4 regions of the Streptomyces sp. NPDC050546 genome follow, and region 3 is predicted to be linked to each of the others. Evidence: riboswitches for the same ligand, from Rfam matches in the RefSeq annotation. Region 3 holds a riboswitch; each other region holds the start of a gene.
The links. A riboswitch is a leader RNA that binds a small molecule or an ion and turns the genes downstream of it on or off. The one in region 3 is predicted to bind cyclic di-AMP.

Region 1 (4,129 bases), on a different contig from region 3:
TCAGCGGCGTGCCCGTCTTCGCGTCCACGGCCACGGTGATCGCACCGACCGTCGAGCCGGACTGCTTCGGCTTGATGAGCAGCTTGTAGGCGTCCCGGCCGGCGACCTGGGCGGTGCCGTCCACGGTCACGGAGGTCGTGTCGTCGGCGGCCTTGAGGGCCTCCTCGGCGAAGTCCTTCGGCGTGGCCGGCGGCTGCTGGTCCCTGCCCTTCTCCTTGCCGCTCTCGGCGGCCGTGCCGTGGTGGACCTCGTTGGACTTGCTGTCGTAGGCCCAGACGTCCTTGCCGTTGTGGACGATGCTGTACTCGGCGGCGTTCTCCAGCAGCGACAGCTTCTGCTTGTCCGGGCCGTCGGCCGCGACGCGCAGGGTGTGCGTGCCGGAGGCCAGTTCCGTGAGCTTGGCGGTCGGGTCGGCGGAGGAGCCGCCCTCGCCCTGGCTCGCGGCGCCGGACATCAGGCTGCTCTCCAGGCCGCCGAGGTCCGGAAGACCGAGGTCCGTGCTGATCTTGACGGTGCCGGACAGCTGCTGGACGTCCGACTTGGCGATCTTCTCGATGAGCTGCTGTGCGGTGATCTTCGGGAGGTCGGGGTCACCGGAGTCGGCGAGCGCGGGGACCAGCCCGATCGTCGCGGCCGCCACCCCCATCACCGTGACCGGTACGACGTAGCGGGCGGCCTTGCGCCGTCCGGAACGCTGCTCGTCGACCTCCCCGGCGGTCGTGCTGTCGTCGGATGTGTACGGTGCCATGTGTGCCCTACCTCCGTGGTCGGCGGCGGCTGTCCGTGTCGTCCACGCACTCGTCCCTGAGCCGCCATTCTCACCCGAACAGGTGAGGTTTGGTGTTTTCCGTGGTTTCCATCTGACCAAATCGGCCAGGGAGATACGTCAGACCCCGGACTCAACTCCACGTACTGCTGGGGTATGACACGGAGGGGCGGCTTCTCCCCCGACCCGTAGGGGACGCACGGGGAAGGGCCGGCTAGCCGGCCCGGTGCACGACCGCGTCGCACAGCTCCACGAGTGCCGTCTTCGCGGCGCACTCGGGCAGGGGGGCCAGCGCCGAGCGGGCGTCCTCGGCGTAGCGGACGGTGTCCTTCCGGGCCTGTTCCAGCGCCGGGTGGGCGCGCAGCAGGCGCAGGGCCTCGGCGTGCCGTTCGTCGTCGGTGAGGTCGGAGCCCAGCAGCTCGCACAGGGCGATGTCGTCCGCGAGCCCGAGCCGGGCCGCCCGCTCGCGCAGCCGCAGCACCGGCATCGTGGGGATGCCCTCGCGCAGATCGGTGCCGGGCGTCTTGCCGGACTCGTGCGAGTCGGAGGCGATGTCCAGGACGTCGTCCGCGAGCTGGAAGGCGACGCCGAGCCGCTCGCCGTACTGGGTCAGCACGTCCACGGTCGTCTCGTCGGCGCCGGACATCATCGCGCCGAACCGGCACGACACCGCCACCAGCGAACCGGTCTTGCCGCCCAGCACGTCCAGGTAGTGCTCGACGGGGTCGCGGCCGTCCTGGGGTCCGGCCGTCTCCAGGATCTGCCCGGTCACCAGCCGTTCGAACGCCTCGGCCTGCACCCGCACCGCCTCCGGGCCGAGGTCGGCCAGGGTGTGCGAGGCACGGGCGAAGAGGAAGTCGCCGGTGAGGACCGCGACGGAGTTGTCCCAGCGGGTGTTCGCGCTCGCGACCCCGCGGCGCACCGTCGCCTCGTCCATCACGTCGTCGTGGTACAGCGTGGCGAGGTGGGTGAGCTCCACGACGACGGCCGACGGCACGATCCCGGGCGCGTACGGGTCGCCGAACTGGGCGGAGAGCATCACGAGCAACGGACGGAACCGCTTGCCGCCGGCCCGCACCAGGTGCTGCGCGGCCTCCGTGATGAAGGGCACCTCACTCTTGGTGGCCTCGAACAAGCCTTCCTCGACAGCCGCCAACCCGGCCTGGACATCGGCTTCCAGAGCCTGGTCCCGCACGCTCAGCCCGAACGGCCCGACGTCGGTCACGAGGGGTCTCCTGTCTGCTGTGTCTGCCGGTGATTACGCGGATTGTCGATAGGTCGCTGCCATCACTCGAGTCAGCGTATCCGGTCACGTTTCGATCACCGCCAGCGCCCATGGTTACAGGCCGGGTGGTATCTGATCACGACCGTTATGTTTTCGATCGGGCCATAAGAACAGACATTTGTCGACTTACCAGCCGATAGTGAGATATTCACGATTTGCCATGACGATTGAGCAAATCCCCTTTGGCGGTAATTGCCCCACAGTCTTGTGATCAGTGAGTTGAATCACGTTAACCCCTGCGTCGCGCCACCCCGACATCACCCCGTACCCCCTTCGGCCGAACGCCAGTTGAGCCTTGGCTCTCGCAAAGGATCAAGCGGGCCAAACACCCCCGACCAAGGTCAACCGCGCAATATGTGACTCCGGCGCTTGTTCCCGACATGTGCTCTCGCATACGTTCCCGGCCTGTCCGGCGGACGCCGAATCCTGCCGCCGCCCGGACCCCCACACGAACCGACTCACTCACGCAGGGCAGGAGCGGGGGACCCAGGTAAGTCGCCGGTCCGCACAGCGGCACGGCTCGGGGTGAAGCCGCGCACGGCAGTACACCGCCGTACGCGGCCGGGCACCTCCCGGCCCGAACCCGACAGCTCACCTCGCAGGCGCCGGAGAGGAATTTCGCCATGGCCGGACGAGGCAAGCACCGTCGCCCCAGAACCAACCCGCTCTCCCGAGGTATCGCGATCGCCGGCACCGGCGGAGCGGCACTGACCCTCCCGCTCCTCGGCGCGACGCACGCGAGCGCCGCAGAGCCCCAGGCGGTCAAGCCCGCCAAGTCGCTCACGTACACCGTGACCAAGGGCGACACGCTCTACCGCATCGCGGACAAGTACGACGTCTCGGGCGGCTGGAAGAAGCTCTACAAGGACAACCGCTCCGCCATCGGCGACAACCCGAAGCTGATCCACCCGGGTCTGAAGCTGAAGGTGTCGACGACCAAGGCGGCCGCCGCCCCGAAGAAGGCGACCAAGTCGTCCGCCAAGCCTGCCGCGAAGCCCGCCGGTGACGTCGCCAAGGCCACCCAGGCCTCCGCCAAGACCTACGCCGACAACCTCGACGGGTGGATCCGCGAGGCGCTGGACATCATGGCGCAGAAGGGCATTCCGGGGTCGTACGACGGCATCCACCGCAACGTCATGCGCGAGTCGTCCGGCAACCCCCAGGCGATCAACAACTGGGACTCCAACGCGGTCAAGGGCACCCCGTCCAAGGGCCTGCTCCAGACCATCGACCCGACCTTCCAGGCCTACCACGTGGACGGCACGTCGTGGGACCCGTACGACCCGGTCGCCAACATCACGGCGGCCTGCAACTACGCGGCCGACCGCTACGGCTCGATCGACAACGTCAACGGCCCGTACTGAGCCGTCCCGCCCAGCAGTCGCTCGAGGACGACGGCGATGCCGTCGTCCTCGTTCGACAGGGTGATCTCGTCGGCCACGGCCTTGAGTTCGGGATGGGCGTTCGCCATCGCGACGCCGTGGGCGGCCCAGTCGAACATCGGGATGTCGTTGGGCATGTCGCCGAAGGCGATGGTGTCCGCCGGCCGCAGCCCCAGATGCTCGGCGGCCAGTGCCAGGCCCGTCGCCTTGGTGACGCCGCACGGCTGGAGCTCGACCGTGCCGGGCCCCGACATCGTCACCGTCGCCAGTGAGCCGACCACCGAACGGGCCGTCGCCGCCAACTCGTCGTCCGTCAGGTAGGGATGGCGCAGCAGCACCTTGCTGATCGGCTCGCCCCACAGGTCGTCGCGCCGGTCGACCCGTACGGCCGGCAGGGTCGGGTGCGGCATGAGATAGCCCGGCTCGATGAGCGTGAGCCCGTCGACCCCGTCCTGGTCGACCGCGGCGTACACCTGCCCCACCTCGGCCTCGATCTTGCCGAGCGCGGTCTCCGCCAGTTCCCGGTCCAGGGTGATGGACCACAGCAGCCGGTCCGCGCCGGCGTCGTACACCTGCGCGCCCTGCCCGCACACCGCGAGCCCCGTGCAGCGGAGGTCGTCGAGGAGCGGTCGCACACGCGGCGCCGGCCGGCCCGTCACGACGAGGTGCTGGGCACCGGCCTCCGCCACCCGAGCG
Region 2 (4,129 bases), on a different contig from region 3:
GATCCACGGTTCGGAACACTACCCTTGCTTTAAATTTGAAGCAACGAGCTTCAGCCTCTTGTGACGTGCCTCACTAATGTGCCCCAAGGGGTCCCAGGGAGCCGCCTCACGAACAGGCCGTGGAGGACCTCCGCCGCCACGGCACGTCGTCCGACGTCGGCCGGGTCCCGTCCTCCTGGAGCCCCTGCGCGATCGCCGCGGAGATCTCCTCCAGCTGCGCCACCTGCTCCTCGCTGAGCCGGTCGAAGACGAAGCTCCGCACGGTCTCGACATGCCCCGGCGCCGCCCGCTCCAGTACGGCGAACCCCGCCTCGGTCAGCGCGGCGATGCTGCCCCGCTTGTCGTACCGGCAGGCCTCGCGCCGCAGCATGCCGTCCTTCTCCAGCCGTGTCACCGCGTACGTCAGGCGGCTGCGGGTGATCTTCAGCCGCTCGGCGAGATCGGTCATGCGCAGACGCTGTTCGGGGGACTCCGACAGGACGGACAGGATGGAGTAGTAAAGGTGCGGCATGCCGGCGTCCTGCTGGAGCTGCCGGTCGATCGCGTCCTCCAGGAGCAGTGAGGAGGCGATGTACGCGCGCCAGGCGCGTTGCTCCTCGGGGGTGAGCCAGCGAGTCGTCATGCCGCCAGTGTAGGTTTGTTTCAAACTTGAACCAAGACCCGGCGGGACATGCCCTAGGTCCCGCCCGTCCGCCGTCCCATCCGACCGGGGAGCGTCGATGCCTCACCCGTACGTCCTGCTGTCCGCCGCCGTCTCCCTCGACGGCTATCTGGACGACACCGGGCCCGAACGCCTGCTGCTGTCCGGCCCGGCCGATTTCGACCGGGTCGACGAGGTCCGGGCGTCCGTCGACGCGATCCTGGTCGGCGCCGGCACCATCCGCGCCGACAACCCGCGCCTGCTGGTCAACTCGGACGAGCGCCGCGCCGCCCGTACGGCCGCCGGCCGACCCGAGTACCCCCTCAAGGTCACCGTCAGCGGCACCGGCGACCTCGACCCGGAGGCGCGGTTCTGGCACACCGGCGGCGAGAAGGTCCTGTACACGACCGACCAGGGCGCCGAGCGTGCCCGGGCCCTCGGCCTCGCCACCGACGTGGTCCCCCTCGGTGCCGACCTCGACTGGCGCCGGCTCCTCACCCATCTGCACGACGTACGGGGCGTACGACGTCTCATGGTCGAGGGCGGCGGCCTGATCCACACCCAGCTCCTCACCCAGGGCCTCGCCGACGAACTCCAGCTCGTCCTCGCCCCGCTCTTCGTGGGCGATCCGAAGGCCCCCCGCCTCTTCGGGCCCGGCGGCTACCAGGGCGGCCGGCTCCGGCTGCTGGAGACACGTCGCATCGAGGACGTGGTCCTCATGCGCTACGAACCCACCGCCCCGGGCACCGGCTCCCTCCCCATCGCCGCCGACCACCACTGGCTGGCCCTCGCCTGCGAACTGGCGGACCTCTGCCCGCCGTCGGACACGGCGTTCAGCGTGGGCGCGGTGGTGGTCGCGGCCGACGGCACGGAACTGGCCCGCGGCCACTCCCGCGAGGGCGGCGACCCCCTCGCGCACGCCGAGGAGGCGGCCCTGGCGAAGCTCGACCCGTCCGACCCGCGCCTCGCCGGCGCCACGGTCTACAGCAGCCTGGAGCCCTGTGCCCGCCGCGCCTCCCGCCCCGCACCCTGCGCCCGGCTGCTCCTCGACGCGGGCGTACGCCGCGTGGTCACGGCCTGGCGCGAGCCGGACACCTTCGTCCAGGGCGCCGACGGCAGCGGAGTCCTGGCGGCCGGCGGGGCGGAGGTCGTCGTCCTCCCGGAGCACGAGCAGCGGGCCAAGGCCCCGAACCGTCATCTGCTGTAGGGGCGGGCGAGGGCGGATCCTGCCGCTGAGCACGACGTGGTCAAGAGTGGTCCCGCGGATGGCGTACACTGGAATCACAACGACGCGGGGTGGAGCAGCTCGGTAGCTCGCTGGGCTCATAACCCAGAGGTCGCAGGTTCAAATCCTGTCCCCGCTACTGAAGGCCGAGGGCCGGAATCCGAAAGGGTTCCGGCCCTCGGTGTATTTCTGCTTTCCGCACCGCGGTTACTGCCCGTGAGTGAAGGGCGCCGCTCCGCAGAACAACTGACACGCCGTCAATACCCAGCAGTCACTTGCGGAACGGGCAACTCGCCCGATTTGGGCCGGTCATGGCAGGTAAGTCCGCACGAAAAAGGTTAATGATCAAGTGGAATCGCTGGAATCCACTCCCCGGGTCTATTAACGTTCGATAACGCAGCGCGGTCGTCCCAGCCGTCACAGAAGGCGGCTCCGTGCGCACGCGCCGAATCCCGAAAGGGAACCGGGGAACCACCACTTGGGGTGAATCGGGCGTAAACCGCCGTGGAAGCACGGTCGGTATACGCGCGTAGGAGACCTTCCTGCTCCGAACCCGTCAGCTAACCCGGTAGGCGAGAAGGAAGGAAAGGAGTACGCCCACGTGGCGTCCAACCGGCCTGCCCCCGCGGCCCCGTTCGCGCGGAACGAGCGCGACACCGAAACTTTCGGCTACGGCGGTCAGCGCACCGACGAGGGCCCGTTCCAGGAGTGGAACCCCACCGAGGAATCCATCCGTCCCGTCCGTGGCCGGCATCGCGTCACCAAGCAGCGCGGCGGAGGCCTCGCCCGCAGCTCCACCGTCCTGGGCGTCGGCGTCATAGCCGCCGTGGGCGCGGGCGGCATGGCCAGCGCCCAGACCGGTAAGCCGCCGGTGTCCATCTCCGTGCCGGACCTGCCCTCGGTGGGTTCCCTCATCTCGGACGACGACACCCCCGCGGGCTCCTCCACTCCGCTCAGCGGCCTCGGCACGACGGCCACAGCGGACACCGAGCAGAACTCCTCCGGCGCCGGCGAGGCGCTGCGCGCCCGGATCATGGCCCAGGTCGAGCACCAGCAGGACCAGATCGACACCAAGGCCGCGCAGGACGCCGCCGACGCCGCCGAGAAGGCGGCCGCGGAAGCCGTGGCCAAGGCCAAGGAAGAGGCCAAGGCCAAGGCCGCCGAGGCCAAGAAGAAGGCGGAGGAGGCGGCCGAGAAGAAGGCCGAGGCCGAGCGGCTCGCCGCCCTCGCCAAGCAGTTCACGCTGCCGACCTCCTCGTACACCCTCACCTCGACCTTCGGTCAGGCCGGCGCCTACTGGTCCTCCGGCTACCACACGGGTCTCGACTTCGCCGCCCCCACGGGCACGCCGATCAAGGCGGTGCACAGCGGCACCATCACCGAGGCGGGCTGGAACGGCTCGTACGGCTACAAGACGGTCCTCACCCTCGATGACGGCACGGAGATCTGGTACGCGCACCAGTCCTCCATCGGCGTCAGCGTCGGCCAGAAGGTCAGCACGGGCGATGTCATCGGCCGCGTCGGCGCCACCGGCAACGTCACCGGGGCCCATCTGCACCTCGAAGTTCACTCCGGCGGTTCCAGCAGCGGGATCGACCCGATGGCGTGGCTGCGGGGCAAGGGCCTGACCCCGTAAGCGCCACAAGCCAGTCGAAGCACCGGCAGCCCTGACGACGACCCCCCGACGTCAGGGCTGCCGGTCTTTGGTTTACAGGACCTTTGCGTCCGCTCCGGAATGAGCCGCTCTGGCACGGCCGTTGACGAGAGGCATGACTTCCCTTCGCAAGCTCGGCTCCTCCGACCTCGAGATCTTCCCCCTCGCCCTCGGCGGCAACGTCTTCGGCTGGACCGCGGACGAGGCACAGTCGTTCGCCGTCCTCGACGCGTACACCGCCGCCGGCGGCAACTTCGTCGACACCGCCGACGTCTACTCCGCGTGGGTCGACGGCAACCAGGGCGGCGAGTCCGAGACCGTCCTCGGCAAGTGGCTCGAGGCGCGCGGCAACCGCGCCGATGTCGTCGTCGCCACGAAGGTCAGCCAGCACCCCGAGTTCCAGGGCCTGTCCGCCGCCAACATCAAGGCCGCCGCGGACGCCTCGCTGCGCCGCCTGCGCACCGACTACATCGACCTCTACTACACCCACTTCGACCGGCCCGACGTGCCGGTGGAGGAGATCATCGGGGCGCTCGACGAACTGGTGAAGGCCGGGAAGGTCCGGCACATCGCCGCCTCCAACATCTCGGCGGAACGGCTGCGGGCCTCC
Region 3 (4,129 bases):
GGGCGAGGGCGATCTGCTCGCCGGGCGTGTAGCCGGCCTCCTTGATCGCCTCGAGGATGAGGTCGAGGGCCTCGCGGTTGGAGCCGAGGTTCGGGGCGAAGCCGCCCTCGTCGCCGAGGCCGGTGGCCAGGCCCTTGCTCTTCAGGACCTTCTTCAGCGTGTGGTAGACCTCGGCGCCCCAGCGCAGGGCCTCGGAGAAGGACTCCGCGCCGATCGGGGCGATCATGAACTCCTGGATGTCCACGTTGGAGTCGGCGTGCGAGCCGCCATTCAGGATGTTCATCATCGGCACCGGCAGCAGGTGCGCGTTCGGGCCGCCCAGGTAGCGGAACAGCGGCAGGTCGCTGGCCTCGGAGGCGGCGTGGGCGACGGCGAGGGAGACGCCGAGGATGGCGTTGGCGCCGAGGGAGCCCTTGTTGTCGGTGGCGTCCAGGTCGAACATGGCCTGGTCGATCAGGCGCTGCTCGGTGGCGTCGTAGCCGACGAGCTCCGGGCCGATCTGCTCGATGACCGCGAGGACGGCCTTCTCCACACCCTTGCCGAGGTAGCGGTTCGAGTCGCCGTCGCGCAGCTCGATGGCCTCGAAGGCGCCCGTGGAGGCGCCGGACGGAACGGCGGCACGACCGGTGCTGCCGTCGTCGAGGCCGACCTCGACCTCGACCGTGGGGTTGCCTCGGGAGTCCAGGATTTCCCGGGCTACGACGACGTCGATGGACGGCACGAGCATCTCCTTCTTATGTGACGCGGGTACGCGGGTCGCGGGGACCCGGCGAGGTGCGGGCCGTGGTGGCTCGCGACATGAGCCTAACCGGCTCCGGCCGATCGGCCACCGGGTCGCCCACCCCATGGACAGAACCGAGCGTAAATTGTTTCCGAACGGAACAAAGACGGTTGTGGAAAAACCGGGCAGAAAAAACCCCGCCCCGGTGCGTACGGGGGGAAGACGCACCGGAGCGGGGAGCCCGTGGGGACGGGGGCCGCCCCCTGAGGGGCGGAGGGCCGCTGCTTACTTCAGGTGCAGCTGCTGGCCCGGGTAGATGAGGTTGGCGTCCTCGACGATGTCCTTGTTCAGCTGGAACAGCTTCTCCCAGCCGCCCTCGACCTTCTTGTCCGACGCGATCGAGCTGAGGGTGTCGCCCTTGACGACCTTGTACTCGCCGTCGCCCTTCTTGACCTTCTCGCCGGTCGGGGTGGTGACGGTCTTCTTCGCGGCCGGGCGCTCGTCGGAGCGGGAGGCCGGCTGCTGCTGGGTCTCGCGGGACTCGGTGCTCTGCTCGCTCTGCTGCGAGGAGCTGCCGGAGTCGCCGGAGTCGTCCGAGGAGGAGCCACCGCCGCTGGCGTTCGACAGGCCCTTGCCGCAGACCGGCCAGGCACCCTTGCCCTGGCCCGCGAGGACCTTCTCGCCGATCTCGATCTGCTGCTCCTTGGTGGCCTGGTCGGCGGTGGCGGCGTACTTGGTGCCGCCGTAGCCGGACCAGGTGGAGGCGGAGAACTGCAGACCGCCGTAGTAGCCGTTGCCGGTGTTGATGGACCAGTTGCCCCCGGCCTCGCACTGGGCGACGGCGTCCCACTCCGAGGCGGTGGCGGCGGAAGCGCCGCCGGCGGCCATCAGCGGGGCGGCGACAGCGGCGCCGGTGACACCGGCGACGGCGATGGCACGGCTGGCCTTGGACGGACGGCGGTGCTTGCCCTTGCTGGAAAACAGCATGGAAGGATCCCCTCACCGACGCCTGCGAGGTGAGCTGTCGGGTTCGGGCCGGTTGAGTTGCCCGGCCGCGTCCCTCCCGGGACACGGCTTCACCCCAAGCCCTTCCGGCGCAACTGGCCGGTCGGGCACCTACCTTGGGTCCCCCGCTCCTGCCTACGGCGCTTGACGCGACGACTGTTCCCGTGCGGCCGCTGGCAGGATTCGGCGTTGCGGCAGCCGGGGCTCGTGGTGACGAGCGGTCCCGACCGTAGCCACGCGATCCGCCGAATTTCAAAGACGATCAGGGCTTCTGAGATCTATCTCTCACGGGCATCAAACGGGACATTCGCCGCGAAACATGACGCGAACTCGCACGGTTTCGGGGCGACTTCCGCCCCCGTTTCCGCACTGCCCGAACAGCTACTTCCCGTCCGCTTCGCCCTCTACGGTGAGCTTCTCACCGGGGCGGATGAGGTTCGGGTCGGCACCGACGGCCTTCTTGTTGCCGTCGTAGAGCTCGTGCCATCCGCCGCTGATGTCAAGGGAGTCGGCGATGGACCAGAGGCTGTCGCCGATACCCACGATGTAGGCACCGTCGGACGCGTCGTCGGAGCCCTCGTCGCCGCGCGAGGCGTGACGGCCGGTGGACTCGTCCGTACGGCCGCTCTCGGGCGTGCGGGTTTCGTCGGCGCTGGGGCCGCGGTGACGGCCGGAGCCGGTGTCCGTTCCGGTCTCGGCGGGGGCCGAAGATTCGTCGCCCTGCCGTGAGTTGTCGGACTTGCCACCCTCGGGCGTGGCCGACGGGGAGCTGCCGGGCTCCTGGTCCTGCGCGGTGGAGTCCCCGGATTCGGGCGACTTGTCGGACTTGGAGCCTTCGTCCTGCGAAGTCGACGGCGCGCCGGAGGACGGCGAGTCGGACGGGGAAGGGGATGAGCCGAGAGAGTCGAGCAATCCGGACGAATCCGAAGAATCGGATGAGTCGCTTGAATCGGATGACTTCTTGTCCTGCTCGAGGCCGGAGAGCAGTCCGCAGGTGCGCCAGGCGCCGGCTCCCTGGTCGGCGAGGATTCTCTCGGCCACGGCTATCTGCTGGGAACGGCTGGCCAGGTCGGCGCTCGGGGCGTAGTCGAGGCCGCCGTGGTTCTCCCAGTCCTCCTGCGACAACTGCAGGCCGCCGAAGTACCCGTTGCCACTGTTCTGGCTCCAGGCACCGCCGGTCTCGCAGTCCGCGACCCGGTCCCAGGTCGTGCCGTCGGCGGCGCTGGCGCCGGAGGCCCCGAGGAGCGGGATCGCGATGGCGGAGCCGGTCACTCCGGCCGCGAGGAGGAGTGCCGGAGCCTGGCGGGGGCGACGGTGCCGACCGTTCCCGGAGAGCATACGGAGACCTTTCGCGAAGACAGCAGTGACCTGCGCGGCGCAGGTTCTCCTGGGTCGCGCTGATGATGGGTGAACGTATAGGCAGACGATCACTTGTCACAAGTTAATGCCGCGTAGATCACGTGAAGATCACAACCCTGACGGCGTGTCACCTTTGGGCGCGGGCGTGAACTCCACCGGCAGGGTGCGCAGCCCGCGCATGATCAGGCCGCCGCGCCACCTCAGCTCGGCGGGGTCGGCCGCGAGCCTCAGGTCCGGGAGACGGGTGAGGAGCGTGGCGAGGGCGGTCTGGCCCTCCAGGCGGGCGAGCGGGGCGCCGAGGCAGTAGTGGATGCCATGCCCGTAACCGAGGTGCTGGTTGTCGCGGCGGGCGAGGTCGAGCACGTCCGGATCGGCGAACCGCTCCGGGTCCCGGTCGGCGGCGGCCAGGACGACGAGGACGGGGTCACCGGCCTCGATGTGCCGACCGCCGATCGTGAGGGGCTGTGTGGCGAAGCGCCAGGTGGCGAGTTCGACGGGTCCGTCGAAGCGCAGGAGTTCCTCGACGCCGGTCTCCAGGAGGCCTCTCTCCCCGGCGCCGAGGGACGCCTGGAGCCGGGTGCGCTGCTCGGGGTGGGTGAGCAGGGCGTAGGTGCCGTTGCCGATCAGGTTCACGGTCGTCTCGAAACCGGCGAACAGCAGGATGAAGGCCATGGCGGCGGCCTCGTTCTCGGTGAGGTGCTCGCCGTGGTCGGAGGCGCGGATGAGACCGGAGATGAGGTCCTCGCCGGGGGCCGGTTCGGCGGGGAGCGCCTCCCGCTTGCGGTGGATGAGGTCGGCGAGATAGCCGCGCATCTTCTTCACGGACCGCGCCACGCCGCCCCGGGGCCCGCCCTGGTGACGGATCATCATGCCCGCCCAGTCCCGGAAGTCGTCCTGGTCCTCGCGGGGGACGCCGAGCAGGTCGCAGATGGCGTAGATGGGGAGCGGGAAGGCGAACTCGTGGATCAGGTCGGCGGACCCCTGCTCCGCGAACCCGTCGATGAGACCGTCGGTGAGCTCCTGCACCCGCTGCTCGAACTCGGA
Region 4 (4,129 bases), on a different contig from region 3:
TCGAGAAGCTGACCGCCCTCGCCTACCCGGAGGGCCACCCCTACCACCACACCCCGATCGGCTCGATGGCCGACCTGGACGCGGCGACCCTGGAGGACGCGCGGGCGTTCTTCCGGACCTACTACGCGCCGAACAACGCCGTGCTCTCCGTGGTCGGCGACATCGACCCGGAGCAGACCCTGGTCTGGATCGAGAAGTACTTCGGCTCCATCGCCGGCCACGACGGCAAGCCCGCGCCGCGTGACGGCGTGCTGCCGGAGACCATCGGCGAGCAGCTGCGCGAGGTCGTCGAGGAGGAGGTCCCGGCGCGCGCCCTGATGGCCGCCTACCGGCTGCCGCACGACGGCACGCGCGCGTGCGACGCGGCCGACCTGGCCCTCACCGTCCTCGGCGGCGGCGAGTCCTCCCGTCTCTACAACCGTCTCGTGCGGCGGGACCGTACGGCCGTGGCGGCCGGATTCGGCCTGCTGCGGCTCGCCGGGGCGCCCTCCCTGGGGTGGCTGGACGTGAAGACGTCCGGTGATGTCGAGGTGCCGGTCATCGAGACCGCCATCGACGAGGAGCTCGCCCGGTTCGCCGAGGAAGGCCCCACGGACGAGGAGATGGAGCGCGCCCAGGCCCAGTTGGAGCGCGAGTGGCTGGACCGGCTCGGCACGGTCGCCGGCCGCGCCGACGAACTGTGCCGGTACGCCGTGCTGTTCGGCGACCCGCAGCTCGCCCTGACCGCCGTGCAGCGCGTGCTGGCGGTGACGGCCAAGGAGGTCCAGGAGGTCGCCAAGGCCCGCCTGCGGCCCGACAACCGCGCGGTGCTCGTCTACGAGCCCGTCGCGGACGAGACCGGCGAGGACGCCGACAGCACCGAGGGCACCGCAGCCGCGGCCACGAACGAGAACGAGGAGGCGGCCAAGTGACCGAGCTCGCCACGATGGACTTCCACCCGCAGCCGCAGGCGGGCGACGCCAAGCCGTGGGCCTTCCCGGCCCCCGAGCGCGGCACGCTCGACAACGGCCTCACCGTGCTGCGCTGCCACCGCCCCGGCCAGCAGGTCGTCGCCGTGGAGGTGCTGCTGGACGCGCCCCTGGACGCCGAGCCGGCCGGCCTCGACGGGGTGGCCACGATCATGGCCCGGGCCTTCTCCGAGGGCACCGACAAGCACTCCGCCGAGGAGTTCGCCGCCGAGCTGGAGCGCGCCGGCGCCACCCTCGACGCGCACGCCGACCACCCGGGCGTCCGGCTGAGCCTGGAGGTGCCGGCCTCCCGGCTCGCCAAGGGGCTCAACCTGATCGCCGACGCCCTCAGGGCGCCCGCGTTCGCGGACAGCGAGGTCGAGCGGCTGGTCAACAACCGCCTCGACGAGATCCCGCACGAGCTGGCCAACCCCGCCCGCCGTGCCGCCAAGGAGCTCTCCAAGGAGCTGTTCCCGGCGGACGCGCGCATGTCGCGGCCCCGGCAGGGCAGCGAGGAGACGGTCGCCGCGATCGACTCCGCGGCCGTACGCGCCTACTACGAGAAGCACGTCCGCCCGGCGACCGCCACCGCCGTGGTCGTCGGCGACCTCACCGGCATCGACCTCGACGCGCTGCTCGGCGACACGCTGGGCGCCTGGACCGGCTCCTCGGCCGAGCCGCGGCCGGTGCCGCCGGTGACCGCCGACGACACGGGCCGGGTCATCGTCGTGGACCGCCCGGGCGCCGTCCAGACGCAGCTGCTCATCGGCCGGATCGGCTCGGACCGCCACGACCGCGTCTGGCCCGCCCAGGTGCTCGGCACGTACTGCCTCGGCGGCACCCTCACCTCCCGTCTGGACCGCGTCCTGCGCGAGGAGAAGGGATACACCTACGGTGTGCGGGCGTTCGCCCAGGTCCTCAGGTCCGCCCCGGACGGGACCGGTGCCGCGATGCTCGCCATCAGCGGCTCCGTGGACACGCCCAACACCGGCCCCGCCCTCCAGGACCTCTGGACGGTGCTGCGTACCCTCGCCGCCGAAGGGCTGACCGACGCCGAGCGGGACGTCGCCGTGCAGAACCTGGTCGGCGTGGCGCCGCTGAAGTACGAGACGGCGGCGGCCGTCGCGAGCACGCTGGCGGACCAGGTCGAGCAGCACCTGCCCGACGACTACCAGGCCGCGCTGTACCGGCAGCTCGCCGCGACCGGCACCGTGGAGGCCACCGCGGCGGCCGTCAGCGCCTTCCCGGTGGACCGTCTGGTGACCGTCCTGGTCGGAGACGCGGCGCAGATCAAGGGCCCGGTCGAGGCCCTCGGCATCGGTGAAGTCGCCGTGGTCGCCGCCGAGTAGCGGGAGGCGAGCGCCGCGCGCGTAGGGGCCCTGGTTGTCTTCTAAGGCACCAGGGCTCCTTTATGCCCGAATTGGGATGGGAGTTGCCCGTCTGCCCTGTGGGATGCGCTACAAAAGCCGGGATCCGTTTGGGAATTGAAAGTGGCGCCGCTTAGCGTCGTCCGGGCTGTTCGTCAGGCAGTGCGCCGCACCCGCGGCACCGGACAGTCATCGCCGAGTCCCCGTACGGCGCGAGCCAGGGGAGCCGGGGACCCACCGCAGTCCCTGGGGTGAATCGGACGCCCGCGCGAGTCGCGAGGGGGTCCGTAGGAGACCTTCCTGCTCCGAACCCGTCAGCTAACCCGGTAGGCGAGAGGGAAGGAAAGGAACAGCCACCACATGGCGTTCACGCGCGCCACCGGGAAGCACCGTCGTCCCAGCAGGATCCAGCGCCGCACGGCCCACGCAGCGGGCGTCGCGGCTCTCGCCACCACCGGCGTCGTCGGCACCGTGGCCGCCCCGGCCTTCGCCGCGGAGCCCGCCGCCGAGCAGACGGGCCTCACCCCGGTCGTGACCATGGGCGACACCGTGGCCCAGAAGATCGACGCCCAGGCCGTCGCCCAGAAGCAGGCGGCCGAAGAGGCCGCCGCCAAGAAGAAGGCCGAGGAGGCCGCCCGCAAGCGGGCAGCCGAGGCGGCCAAGGAGGCCAAGGAGAGGGCCGAGGAGGCCCGCGAGGCCAAGGAGCGCGCCGCCCGCGAGGCCGAGCGCAAGCGTCTCAACACCTTCGTGTCCCCGATCTCCGGCTCGTACGTCTCCACCGGCTACAAGTCCGGCGGTGCCGTCTGGTCCTCCGGCAGCCACACCGGTGTCGACTTCCACGCCTCCAGCGGCACGGCCGTCCACTCGGTCGGCATGGGTGAGGTCGTCGAGGCCGGCTGGGGCGGTTCCTACGGCAACCAGGTCGTGATCAAGATGAACGACGGGACGTACACCCAGTACGGCCACCTGTCGTCCAGCAGCGTCTCGGTGGGGCAGAAGGTCACGCCCGGCCAGCAGATCGGCCTGTCCGGCGCCACCGGCAACGTCACCGGCCCGCATCTGCACTTCGAGGCCCGCACCGGACCCGACTACGGCTCCGACATCGACCCCGTGGCCTACCTCCGCTCGCACGGCGTGGACGTCTGAGCGTCCGGCGGCGACTGCTCCGCTTCCCGAAAGCCCCGGCTCCCCGAGCCGGGGCTTTCGGCGTTCGCCACGGCCGGCTGTCCAAAAAATATCCCTGGATTCCTGTACGCCGTCGGAAATTCCGGCTCATTGCAATAGAGTCACGGAACACACGTCACCAGTCGACGTTTCACGGGGATTAAGCGGAGGTCGGTCATGCGTATTCCCGCGCACGCGGTGTGCACGGCCATCCGGGACGACATCGTCGCGGGTGTCTACGAGCGCGGCAGTCGGCTCACCGAGGAGCTGCTCGCGCGCCGCTACGGCGTCTCGCGTGTCCCCGTCCGGGAGGCCCTGCGCACGCTGGAGGCCGAGGGCTTCGTGGTCACCCGGCGGCACGCGGGCGCGTGCGTCGCCGAACCCACCGAGCAGGAGGCCGCCGACCTGCTGGAGATGCGCATGCTGCTGGAGCCGCTGGGTGCCGCCCGCGCCGCCCAGCGCCGCACCGAGGCTCATCTGAAGGTCCTGCGCGGCCTGGTCAGGCTCGGCCAGGAGCGCGCCCGCCGGGGCAACAGCGACGACCTCCGCTCGCTGGGCGGCTGGTTCCACGAGACGCTCGCCCAGGCCTCCGGCAGCCCCGCGCTGACCTCGATGCTCACCCAGCTCCGGCACAAGATCGCCTGGATGTAC

Region 1: another riboswitch for cyclic di-AMP. It lies ahead of ACIBK5_RS11970 (LysM peptidoglycan-binding domain-containing protein); the one in region 3 lies ahead of ACIBK5_RS10440 (transglycosylase family protein).
Region 2: another riboswitch for cyclic di-AMP. It lies ahead of ACIBK5_RS41595 (M23 family metallopeptidase); the one in region 3 lies ahead of ACIBK5_RS10440 (transglycosylase family protein).
Region 4: another riboswitch for cyclic di-AMP. It lies ahead of ACIBK5_RS40485 (M23 family metallopeptidase); the one in region 3 lies ahead of ACIBK5_RS10440 (transglycosylase family protein).

What each region holds. Positions count from the first base shown of each region.
Region 1 covers NZ_JBITGX010000004.1:225,064-229,192, reverse strand. Annotated here, with positions in the region: gene ACIBK5_RS11980 (outer membrane lipoprotein carrier protein LolA) at 1-748, opposite strand, end outside; gene ACIBK5_RS11975 (polyprenyl synthetase family protein) at 981-1,991, opposite strand; cyclic di-AMP (ydaO/yuaA leader) riboswitch at 2,493-2,669, shown strand; gene ACIBK5_RS11970 (LysM peptidoglycan-binding domain-containing protein) at 2,675-3,415, shown strand; gene ACIBK5_RS11965 (HAD family hydrolase) at 3,379-4,129, opposite strand, start outside.
Region 2 covers NZ_JBITGX010000028.1:21,259-25,387, reverse strand. Annotated here, with positions in the region: gene ACIBK5_RS41610 (MarR family transcriptional regulator) at 107-622, opposite strand; gene ACIBK5_RS41605 (dihydrofolate reductase family protein) at 720-1,847, shown strand; tRNA gene ACIBK5_RS41600 (tRNA-Met) at 1,931-2,004, shown strand; cyclic di-AMP (ydaO/yuaA leader) riboswitch at 2,299-2,455, shown strand; gene ACIBK5_RS41595 (M23 family metallopeptidase) at 2,467-3,501, shown strand; gene ACIBK5_RS41590 (aldo/keto reductase) at 3,635-4,129, shown strand, end outside.
Region 3 covers NZ_JBITGX010000003.1:520,749-524,877, reverse strand. Annotated here, with positions in the region: gene eno (phosphopyruvate hydratase) at 1-721, opposite strand, end outside; gene ACIBK5_RS10440 (transglycosylase family protein) at 1,007-1,708, opposite strand; cyclic di-AMP (ydaO/yuaA leader) riboswitch at 1,713-1,879, opposite strand; gene ACIBK5_RS10435 (transglycosylase family protein) at 2,108-3,064, opposite strand; gene ACIBK5_RS10430 (cytochrome P450) at 3,194-4,129, opposite strand, start outside.
Region 4 covers NZ_JBITGX010000026.1:11,832-15,960, forward strand. Annotated here, with positions in the region: gene ACIBK5_RS40475 (M16 family metallopeptidase) at 1-911, shown strand, start outside; gene ACIBK5_RS40480 (M16 family metallopeptidase) at 908-2,296, shown strand; cyclic di-AMP (ydaO/yuaA leader) riboswitch at 2,498-2,662, shown strand; gene ACIBK5_RS40485 (M23 family metallopeptidase) at 2,675-3,460, shown strand; gene ACIBK5_RS40490 (GntR family transcriptional regulator) at 3,656-4,129, shown strand, end outside.